DNA from 2 places in the Lysinibacillus parviboronicapiens genome. Region 1 is predicted to be linked to the other one. Evidence: a T-box and tRNA genes for the amino acid it is inferred to sense, from the RefSeq annotation. Region 1 holds a T-box; the other holds one or more tRNA genes.
What was found. The T-box of region 1 lies ahead of ileS (isoleucine--tRNA ligase). A T-box ahead of a tRNA ligase gene usually reads a tRNA of that ligase, here a tRNA-Ile.
Positions count from the first base shown of each region.

Region 2: it encodes a tRNA-Ile, which carries the amino acid that the T-box ahead of ileS (isoleucine--tRNA ligase) is inferred to sense. The anticodon was not compared.

Region 1 covers NZ_CP073713.1:1,089,538-1,093,794, forward strand. Annotated here, with positions in the region: gene C9J31_RS05115 (YlmH family RNA-binding protein) at 1-505, shown strand, start outside; gene C9J31_RS05120 (DivIVA domain-containing protein) at 601-1,125, shown strand; T-box leader at 1,258-1,480, shown strand; gene ileS (isoleucine--tRNA ligase) at 1,536-4,257, shown strand, end outside.
Region 2 covers NZ_CP073713.1:3,769,729-3,773,985, forward strand. Annotated here, with positions in the region: gene nadA (quinolinate synthase NadA) at 1-1,089, shown strand, start outside; gene C9J31_RS18240 (hypothetical protein) at 1,133-1,282, opposite strand; tRNA gene C9J31_RS18245 (tRNA-Glu) at 1,366-1,437, opposite strand; tRNA gene C9J31_RS18250 (tRNA-Ser) at 1,440-1,530, opposite strand; tRNA gene C9J31_RS18255 (tRNA-Asn) at 1,544-1,620, opposite strand; tRNA gene C9J31_RS18260 (tRNA-Ile) at 1,625-1,701, opposite strand; tRNA gene C9J31_RS18265 (tRNA-Gly) at 1,705-1,778, opposite strand; tRNA gene C9J31_RS18270 (tRNA-Phe) at 1,784-1,859, opposite strand; tRNA gene C9J31_RS18275 (tRNA-Asp) at 1,995-2,070, opposite strand; tRNA gene C9J31_RS18280 (tRNA-Met) at 2,074-2,148, opposite strand; tRNA gene C9J31_RS18285 (tRNA-Ser) at 2,207-2,299, opposite strand; tRNA gene C9J31_RS18290 (tRNA-Ile) at 2,315-2,391, opposite strand; tRNA gene C9J31_RS18295 (tRNA-Met) at 2,399-2,472, opposite strand; tRNA gene C9J31_RS18300 (tRNA-Ala) at 2,501-2,576, opposite strand; tRNA gene C9J31_RS18305 (tRNA-Pro) at 2,584-2,660, opposite strand; tRNA gene C9J31_RS18310 (tRNA-Arg) at 2,670-2,746, opposite strand; tRNA gene C9J31_RS18315 (tRNA-Leu) at 2,765-2,853, opposite strand; tRNA gene C9J31_RS18320 (tRNA-Gly) at 2,860-2,934, opposite strand; tRNA gene C9J31_RS18325 (tRNA-Leu) at 2,982-3,066, opposite strand; tRNA gene C9J31_RS18330 (tRNA-Lys) at 3,088-3,163, opposite strand; tRNA gene C9J31_RS18335 (tRNA-Thr) at 3,171-3,246, opposite strand; tRNA gene C9J31_RS18340 (tRNA-Val) at 3,250-3,325, opposite strand; rRNA gene rrf (5S ribosomal RNA) at 3,336-3,451, opposite strand; rRNA gene C9J31_RS18350 (23S ribosomal RNA) at 3,593-4,257, opposite strand, start outside.

The sequences.
Region 1 (4,257 bases):
TCCTGCTAAGTTCATACAATTACGTCATCCAGATGTACTCGGTGCACTATTGTCATTAGGGCTAGATCGCGCTAAATTTGGTGATATTCGCGTGAATGAACATCAAGTACAATTTGTAGTCGCCGATGAGGTTGCAGATTATGTCCGTCTTCATTTAACGGGCATTGGTAAGGTTAAAGTACATGTCGAGTCGATGAAAGAGATAGAACCCCTCATTCAAAATGAGGATGAATGGGTGGAAGAGTCATATACGGTTTCTTCCATGCGTATAGATGTCATTATTGCTAGTGTATTAAAGGTGTCTCGCCAAAAGGCACAGGCACTTATAACAGGAAAGAAAGTACGAGTAAATTGGACGGAACGAGAGTCAGTTGCTTTCGAATTACAAGAAGGCGATATATTGTCAGTACGAGGAAGTGGTCGTGTGAAAATACTTATGACAGAAGGCCGTACAAAAAAAGATAAAATTCGCTTGCAAATCGGTCGATTGGCCCAAAAAAGCTAAAAATCAAGTAAAATTCATTAATTTATACTGCTAAGTTGTTGGAACAATTGTATAATAGGAAGAACGAATGTACATGTAAAGGAGAGAAGGATTGTATGCCATTATCACCTATTGATATACATAATAAGGAGTTTACAAAATCTTTTAGAGGTTATGCAGAAGATGAAGTAAATGAATTTTTAGATCAGATCATCAAAGATTATGAAATTTTATTGCGAGAAAAAAAGGAAGTCGACAAGCAGCTAGAAATGTCTTTAGAACAAGCAAGATATTTCAGTTCGTTAGAGGAAACATTACAAAAATCTATTGTGGTGGCTCAAGAGGCCGCTGATGAAGTCCGAAGAAATTCACAAAAAGAAGCAAAACTAATTGTCAAAGAAGCAGAGAAAAATGCCGATCGCATTATCAATGAGGCTTTAACAAAAGCTCGTAAAGTGACAATTGAAATTGATGAGCTGAAAAAACAATCAAAGGTTTTCCGTAATCGATTTAAAATGCTTGTGGAAGCACAACTTGATCTATTAAATGCAGATGATTGGGATCATTTGTTACAATATGATATTGATTTAACAGAAATTCAATCGTCTGTTGAAGAAGCGCAGGAATCTGACGAAGTTTAGACAAATCCACACTGGCGATATTTATCCGCAATTTAGAGTTGGTAATCATTTACTAAATAAATCAGTTAGACTTGACGTCAATGATGGATTTTCATATACTATTGTAATAGTAATTATTTTGAACAGATATGCATACAGGCAAAGATGGAGACAGTATTTGTTAGGCGTAGTGAAGCGATTTGGGGATAGTGGGAGCTCAAACAATCAATTAACAAAGAACATCACTCCTGAGCTAAATAACTGAACGATTAGTAAGTTATTTCGGGGCGCATGACGTTAACGTGCATTCAAGAGGCAGTACTTTTATGTACTGCAACTAGGGTGGTACCGCGAGTCAAAGCTTCTCGTCCCTTTTTAGGGATTGAGGGGCTTTTTTGTTTGTTTGCAAAAAAATAGAGGAGGAATTACACATGGTTGAATATAAAGAAACCTTATTAATGCCGAAAACGGATTTCCCAATGCGCGGAAATTTACCGGCAAATGAACCGAAGATGCAAGATAAATGGAATGGATTGGACATCAATAAACTACAGATGGAGCGTACAGAAGGTCGTCCAGAGTATGTGTTGCATGACGGTCCTCCTTATGCAAATGGAGATATTCATATCGGTCATGCTTTAAATAAAGTGTTAAAAGATATGATTACACGCCATCGTTCTATGACAGGCTACCATGTTAACTATATTCCTGGCTGGGATACACATGGTTTACCAATTGAGCAAGCGTTAACAAACAAAGGTGTTAAACGTAAAGAAATGTCAGTTGCAGATTTCCGTGAATTATGTGCGCAATATGCTTATGAACAAATTGACAACCAACGTGCACAATTCCGTCGTTTAGGTGTTCGTGGTGATTGGGAAAACCCATATATTACATTAAAGCCAGCATTTGAAGCTCGCCAAATTGAAGTATTCGGTCAGATGGCGGAAAAAGGCTACATTTATAAAGGGTTAAAACCAGTATATTGGTCACCTTCTTCTGAATCCGCACTTGCAGAAGCAGAAATCGAATATAAGGATGTAAAATCGGCCTCTATTTATGTAAGCTTTGCGATTAAAGATGCAAAAGGTATTGTACCAGCTGATGCAAAATTCATCATCTGGACAACAACTCCTTGGACAATTCCGGCAAACTTAGGGATTTCGTTAAACCCAGAATTTATCTATGTAGTTGTAGCAGTTGCAGATAAAAAATTCATTATTGCGAAAGAATTATTGGAAACAATTGCAAAAGAGCTTGAGTGGGAAACATATGAAGTTGTCCAGGAAGTAAAAGGGGAAGCGTTGGATCGCCTGGTAGCACAACATCCATTCTATGACCGAGAATCACTTGTCATGGTGGGCGAGCATGTAACTGCTGAAGCTGGGACTGGATGTGTTCATACAGCTACTGGACACGGGGAAGATGACTATAATATTGGTAAATTATATGATTTACCAATTCTTAGCCCAGTTGATAATCGTGGTTGTTATACAGATGAAGCGCCAGGTTTTGAAGGTGTCTTCTATAATGATGCAAACAAGATGGTGACTGAGCGATTAGCAGAAGTCGGAGCACTAGAAAAATTAGATTTCTTTACGCACTCTTATCCACATGATTGGCGTACGAAAAAACCAGTTATTTATCGTGCTACACCACAATGGTTTGCGTCAATCGATGCATTCCGCGATGAGTTACTAGCAGCTGTAAAATCAACAACATTTACACCAGCTTGGGGCGAAACACGTCTTTATAACATGATTCGCGACCGTGGGGACTGGGTTATTTCTCGTCAACGTGCATGGGGTGTGCCAATTCCAATTTTCTATGCTGAAAATGGTGAGCCAATTATAACGCCAGAAACAATCGCACGCATTTCTGCACTGTTCCGTGAGCATGGCTCAAATATTTGGTTCCAAAAGTCGGCAAAAGAGTTACTACCAGAAGGGTTCACACACCCAGGAAGCCCGAATGGTGAGTTCACAAAAGAAAACGATATTATGGACGTATGGTTTGACTCAGGTTCGTCTCACCAAGGTGTTCTAGTAGAACGTGGAATGAAATATCCTGCTGATCTTTATTTAGAAGGTTCTGACCAACATCGTGGCTGGTTTAACTCTTCATTAATTACTTCAGTAGCAATTAATGGCTATGCACCATATAAAGGGCTACTAACACATGGTTTTGTGCTTGATGGTGAAGGACGTAAAATGAGTAAATCACTTGGCAATGTTATTATTCCACAAAAAGTGATGGATCAATATGGTGCAGATATTTTACGTTTGTGGGTAGCATCTGTTGACTACACGGCCGATGTACGTATTTCAATGGATATGTTAAAGCAAGTTTCAGAAGTATACCGTAAAATCCGTAATACATTCCGTTTCTTACATGGGAATATTGCCGATTTCAATCCACAGACTGACCGCGTAGCATATACAGATTTACGTGAAATGGACCAATATGTATACATGCGCTTGCAAGACATCTTAAAAACAGTGCGCGCGGCTTATGACCGTTATGATTTTGCAGCTGTATACCATGCAATCAATAACTTTGTCGCTGTTGAGTTATCTTCTTTCTACTTAGACATCGCGAAAGACGTAGTATACATTGAAGGTCATGACAATAAAGATCGTCGTGCAATGCAATCCGTTATTTATGATACATTAATGACATTAGTAAGAGTTATGACACCAATTATTCCGCATACAACAGATGAGATTTGGTCTTATTTATTCGAGCAAGGCTTGGTAGAAGAAGTATCTGTTCAATTAACTGATTTCCCAGAGGTTGAGGAGCAAGAAAACTTTGAAAGTCTGCGCACAAAATGGGAAGCAATAATCGACGTACGCGATGACATTTTAAAAGCATTAGAGGAAGCACGTAATGCCAAAACAATTGGTAAATCTCTAGAAGCAAAAGTAACAGTATATGCAAAAGAAGATATTTCAGCATTATTGAACGATGCAAATATTGACTTTGCACAACTATCAATCGTGTCTGACTTTGAGGTAGCACCATTTGAAGCGGCTACTGCTGAAGCATTGGCTTTTGAGCATGCATCCATCGTTGTAGAGAAAGCTACAGGTGAAAAATGTGAGCGTTGTTGGTCAATTTCACCAACAGTCGGTTCGAACGAAGCACATCCAA
Region 2 (4,257 bases), 2.1 Mb from region 1:
TTATTACAACAAGCTACCCTACTCCCAGAGCATTATCGAACACTATCAAGAACTGACATGGAATCTCGCATTCTAGCTATTAAAAAGAAACTGGGTCGTCAGCTTTTTATTCCTGGCCATCATTATCAAAAAGACGAAGTGATTCAATTTGCTGATGCTACAGGAGATTCTTTACAGCTCGCGCAATTATCTGCTGCAAATAAGGAAGCCAAGCATATCGTTTTCTGTGGGGTACATTTTATGGCTGAAACAGCCGATATGTTAACCACTGAGAAACAGCATGTCTACTTGCCAGATATGCGAGCAGGCTGCTCAATGGCAGACATGGCAGACATTTATCAAACAGAACAAGCATGGTCCATCTTACAGCAACTTTTCGGTGATACGATTATACCGTTAACATATGTCAATTCGACTGCGGCAATAAAAGCATTTACAGGACATTATGGAGGCGCATGTGTAACATCCTCCAACGCAAAGGAAATGGTAAAATGGGCATTTAGTCAAAAGCAACGTATTTTATTTCTACCCGATCAGCATTTAGGTAGAAATACCGCTTATGATTTGGGCGTACCTCTTGAAAATATGGCTGTTTGGAATCCACATACCAATACCCTTGAGACAGAACAGTCGTCAGAAAACATTCAAGTAATTTTATGGAAAGGACATTGTTCCGTCCACGAAGGCTTTACCGTGCAACATACAGAAATGGTTCGTCAGGCACATCCAAATATGCGCATTATCGTGCATCCGGAATGTAGCCGTGAAGTTGTTGCGGCAGCGGATGATGCAGGCTCAACGAAATACATTATTGATACTATTAATAATGCCCCTAGCGGTTCTGCATGGGCAATCGGCACAGAAATGAATCTAGTTAATCGTATGATGTTACACCATTCAGATAAACAGATTATCTCGTTGAATAAGAATTTTTGTCCTTGTCTTACAATGAATCGAATTGATCTCCCACATCTGCTGTGGTCACTTGAAAGTATTGAACAGGGAAAGCCACATAATCGCATTCAAGTGGACCCCCATATTGCAAAAGAAGCCCGTAGTTCACTCGAAAGAATGCTAGCACGAGGATAATAAAAAAATCGTCTACTATCTTTAGTTAGACGATTTTTTATTTCTAAAAGGACAACACTGTTTGGAATCTAATAAATATATTTTGTAAGTAATTTTGGAACACTTGACTTCCACCAATAAATAATACTTGCACTTCGGCATAGAGCCCAGTTGCAGTTACTTTACCTCGACAAGCTTCTCCTACTTTTTCCAATACTATAATTCTTTGAAGCTTCTTTTATATTTTTCTTCATAAAAAAAGCACAGTAGATGTTTTACATCTACTGTGCTTTAGTATGACCCCTACGGGATTCGAACCCGTGTTACCGCCGTGAAAGGGCGGTGTCTTAACCGCTTGACCAAGGGGCCAATGGCGGAGAAGGAGGGATTTGAACCCTCGCGCCGGTTACCCGACCTACACCCTTAGCAGGGGCGCCTCTTCAGCCTCTTGAGTACTTCCCCGTAAATAAAAAAATGGCTCCGAAGGCAGGACTCGAACCTGCGACAACCTGATTAACAGTCAGGTGCTACTACCAACTGAGCTACTTCGGAATAATGGTGGGCCTAAATGGACTCGAACCATCGACCTCACGCTTATCAGGCGTGCGCTCTAACCAGCTGAGCTATAGGCCCATTTGGAGCGGGTGATGAGAATCGAACTCACGACATCAGCTTGGAAGGCTGAGGTTTTACCATTAAACTACACCCGCATGTATGGTGGGTCAGGACGGAATCGAACCGCCGACACTTAGAGCTTCAATCTAATGCTCTACCAACTGAGCTACTGACCCATACGTTCCATGCTAAGCTGCAAATATCTTTATCAGCCACTCTCGTTTATTCAGTCACGTACTGTAAGTACGCTCCTTCATGCACTCGTTTGCTTCTTCGATCTTTTTGCTTACATGAACCTCTTATTATAAAAATGGCGGTCCCGACCGGGATCGAACCGGCGATCTCCTGCGTGACAGGCAGGCATGTTAACCGCTACACCACGGGACCATTTGGTTGCGGGGGCCGGATTTGAACCAACGACCTTCGGGTTATGAGCCCGACGAGCTACCACTGCTCCACCCCGCGACAATATGAATGTTAATTATACCGAGTTTTTTAGAACACCATTTATAAAATTTAAAACTGGAGGAGGTAGAGGGATTCGAACCCCCGCGCGGTGTTACCCGCCTGTCGGTTTTCAAGACCGATCCCTTCAGCCAGACTTGGGTATACCTCCGTAACAATATATAAATGGTGGACCTTGCAGGACTCGAACCTGCGACCGGACGGTTATGAGCCGTCTGCTCTAACCAACTGAGCTAAAGGTCCTTTAAGATGGCGGCAGAGGGAGTCGAACCCACGACCTTTCGGGTATGAACCGAATGCTCTAGCCAGCTGAGCTACGCCGCCAGGATCTTTATAACTGGTTATAATTTTATGGTGGAGCCTAGCGGGATCGAACCGCTGACCTCCTGCGTGCAAGGCAGGCGCTCTCCCAGCTGAGCTAAGGCCCCAAAATAATGGTCGGAATGACAGGATTCGAACCTACGACCCCTTGGTCCCAAACCAAGTGCTCTACCAAGCTGAGCTACATTCCGAAATATATATGGCGCGCCCGGCAGGAGTCGAACCCACAACCTTCTGATCCGTAGTCAGACGCTCTATCCAATTGAGCTACGGGCGCTATTTACTAGAATAAAAATGGTGCCGAGGGCCGGAATCGAACCGGCACGGTAGTCACCTACCGCAGGATTTTAAGTCCTGTGCGTCTGCCAGTTCCGCCACCCCGGCACATGTTGGAGCGGAAGACGAGGTTCGAACTCGCGACCCCCACCTTGGCAAGGTGGTGTTCTACCACTGAACTACTTCCGCATGTGCATAAGATTTATTTATCCTGGCAATTATGAAATTCTAAAAAATGGTGCGGGTGAAGGGAGTCGAACCCCCACGCCTTGCGGCGCTAGATCCTAAGTCTAGTGCGTCTGCCAATTCCGCCACACCCGCATATTTTGTTGGCAATTTAAATGGTGAGCCATGAAGGACTCGAACCTTCGACCCTCTGATTAAAAGTCAGATGCTCTACCAACTGAGCTAATGGCTCAAAACTATGGTGCCGGCTATAGGAATCGAACCCACGACCTACTGATTACAAGTCAGTTGCTCTACCTGCTGAGCTAAACCGGCATATGGTGGAGGATGACGGGCTCGAACCGCCGACCCTCTGCTTGTAAGGCAGATGCTCTCCCAGCTGAGCTAATCCTCCTGGGTATTATGCCTAGCGATGTCCTACTCTCACAGGGGGAAGCCCCCAACTACCATCGGCGCTAAAGAGCTTAACTTCCGTGTTCGGTATGGGAACGGGTGTGACCTCTTTGCCATCATCACTAGACTATTGTCGGCTTCCAATATACGCCGTATTTCTTTGTCAGCTTCCATCGCTTTCTCGAACTACTTGTATCTTGAAACCCTATGTAGAAAGATGTTGTTCTTTCAAAACTGGATAAACGGTACATTGAATGTTTCAAACATTTTGGTTAAGTCCTCGATCGATTAGTATTCGTCAGCTCCATGTGTCACCACACTTCCACCTCGAACCTATCTACCTCATCGTCTTTGAGGGATCTTACTTACTTGCGTAATGGGAAATCTCATCTTGAGGGGGGCTTCATGCTTAGATGCTTTCAGCACTTATCCCGTCCACACATAGCTACCCAGCGATGCCTTTGGCAAGACAACTGGTACACCAGCGGTGTGTCCATCCCGGTCCTCTCGTACTAAGGACAGCTCCTCTCAAATTTCCTACGCCCACGACGGATAGGGACCGAACTGTCTCACGACGTTCTGAACCCAGCTCGCGTACCGCTTTAATGGGCGAACAGCCCAACCCTTGGGACCGACTACAGCCCCAGGATGCGATGAGCCGACATCGAGGTGCCAAACCTCCCCGTCGATGTGGACTCTTGGGGGAGATAAGCCTGTTATCCCCGGGGTAGCTTTTATCCGTTGAGCGATGGCCCTTCCATGCGGAACCACCGGATCACTAAGCCCGTCTTTCGACCCTGCTCGACTTGTAGGTCTCGCAGTCAAGCTCCCTTGTGCCTTTACACTCTACGAATGATTTCCAACCATTCTGAGGGAACCTTTGGGCGCCTCCGTTACCTTTTAGGAGGCGACCGCCCCAGTCAAACTGTCCGC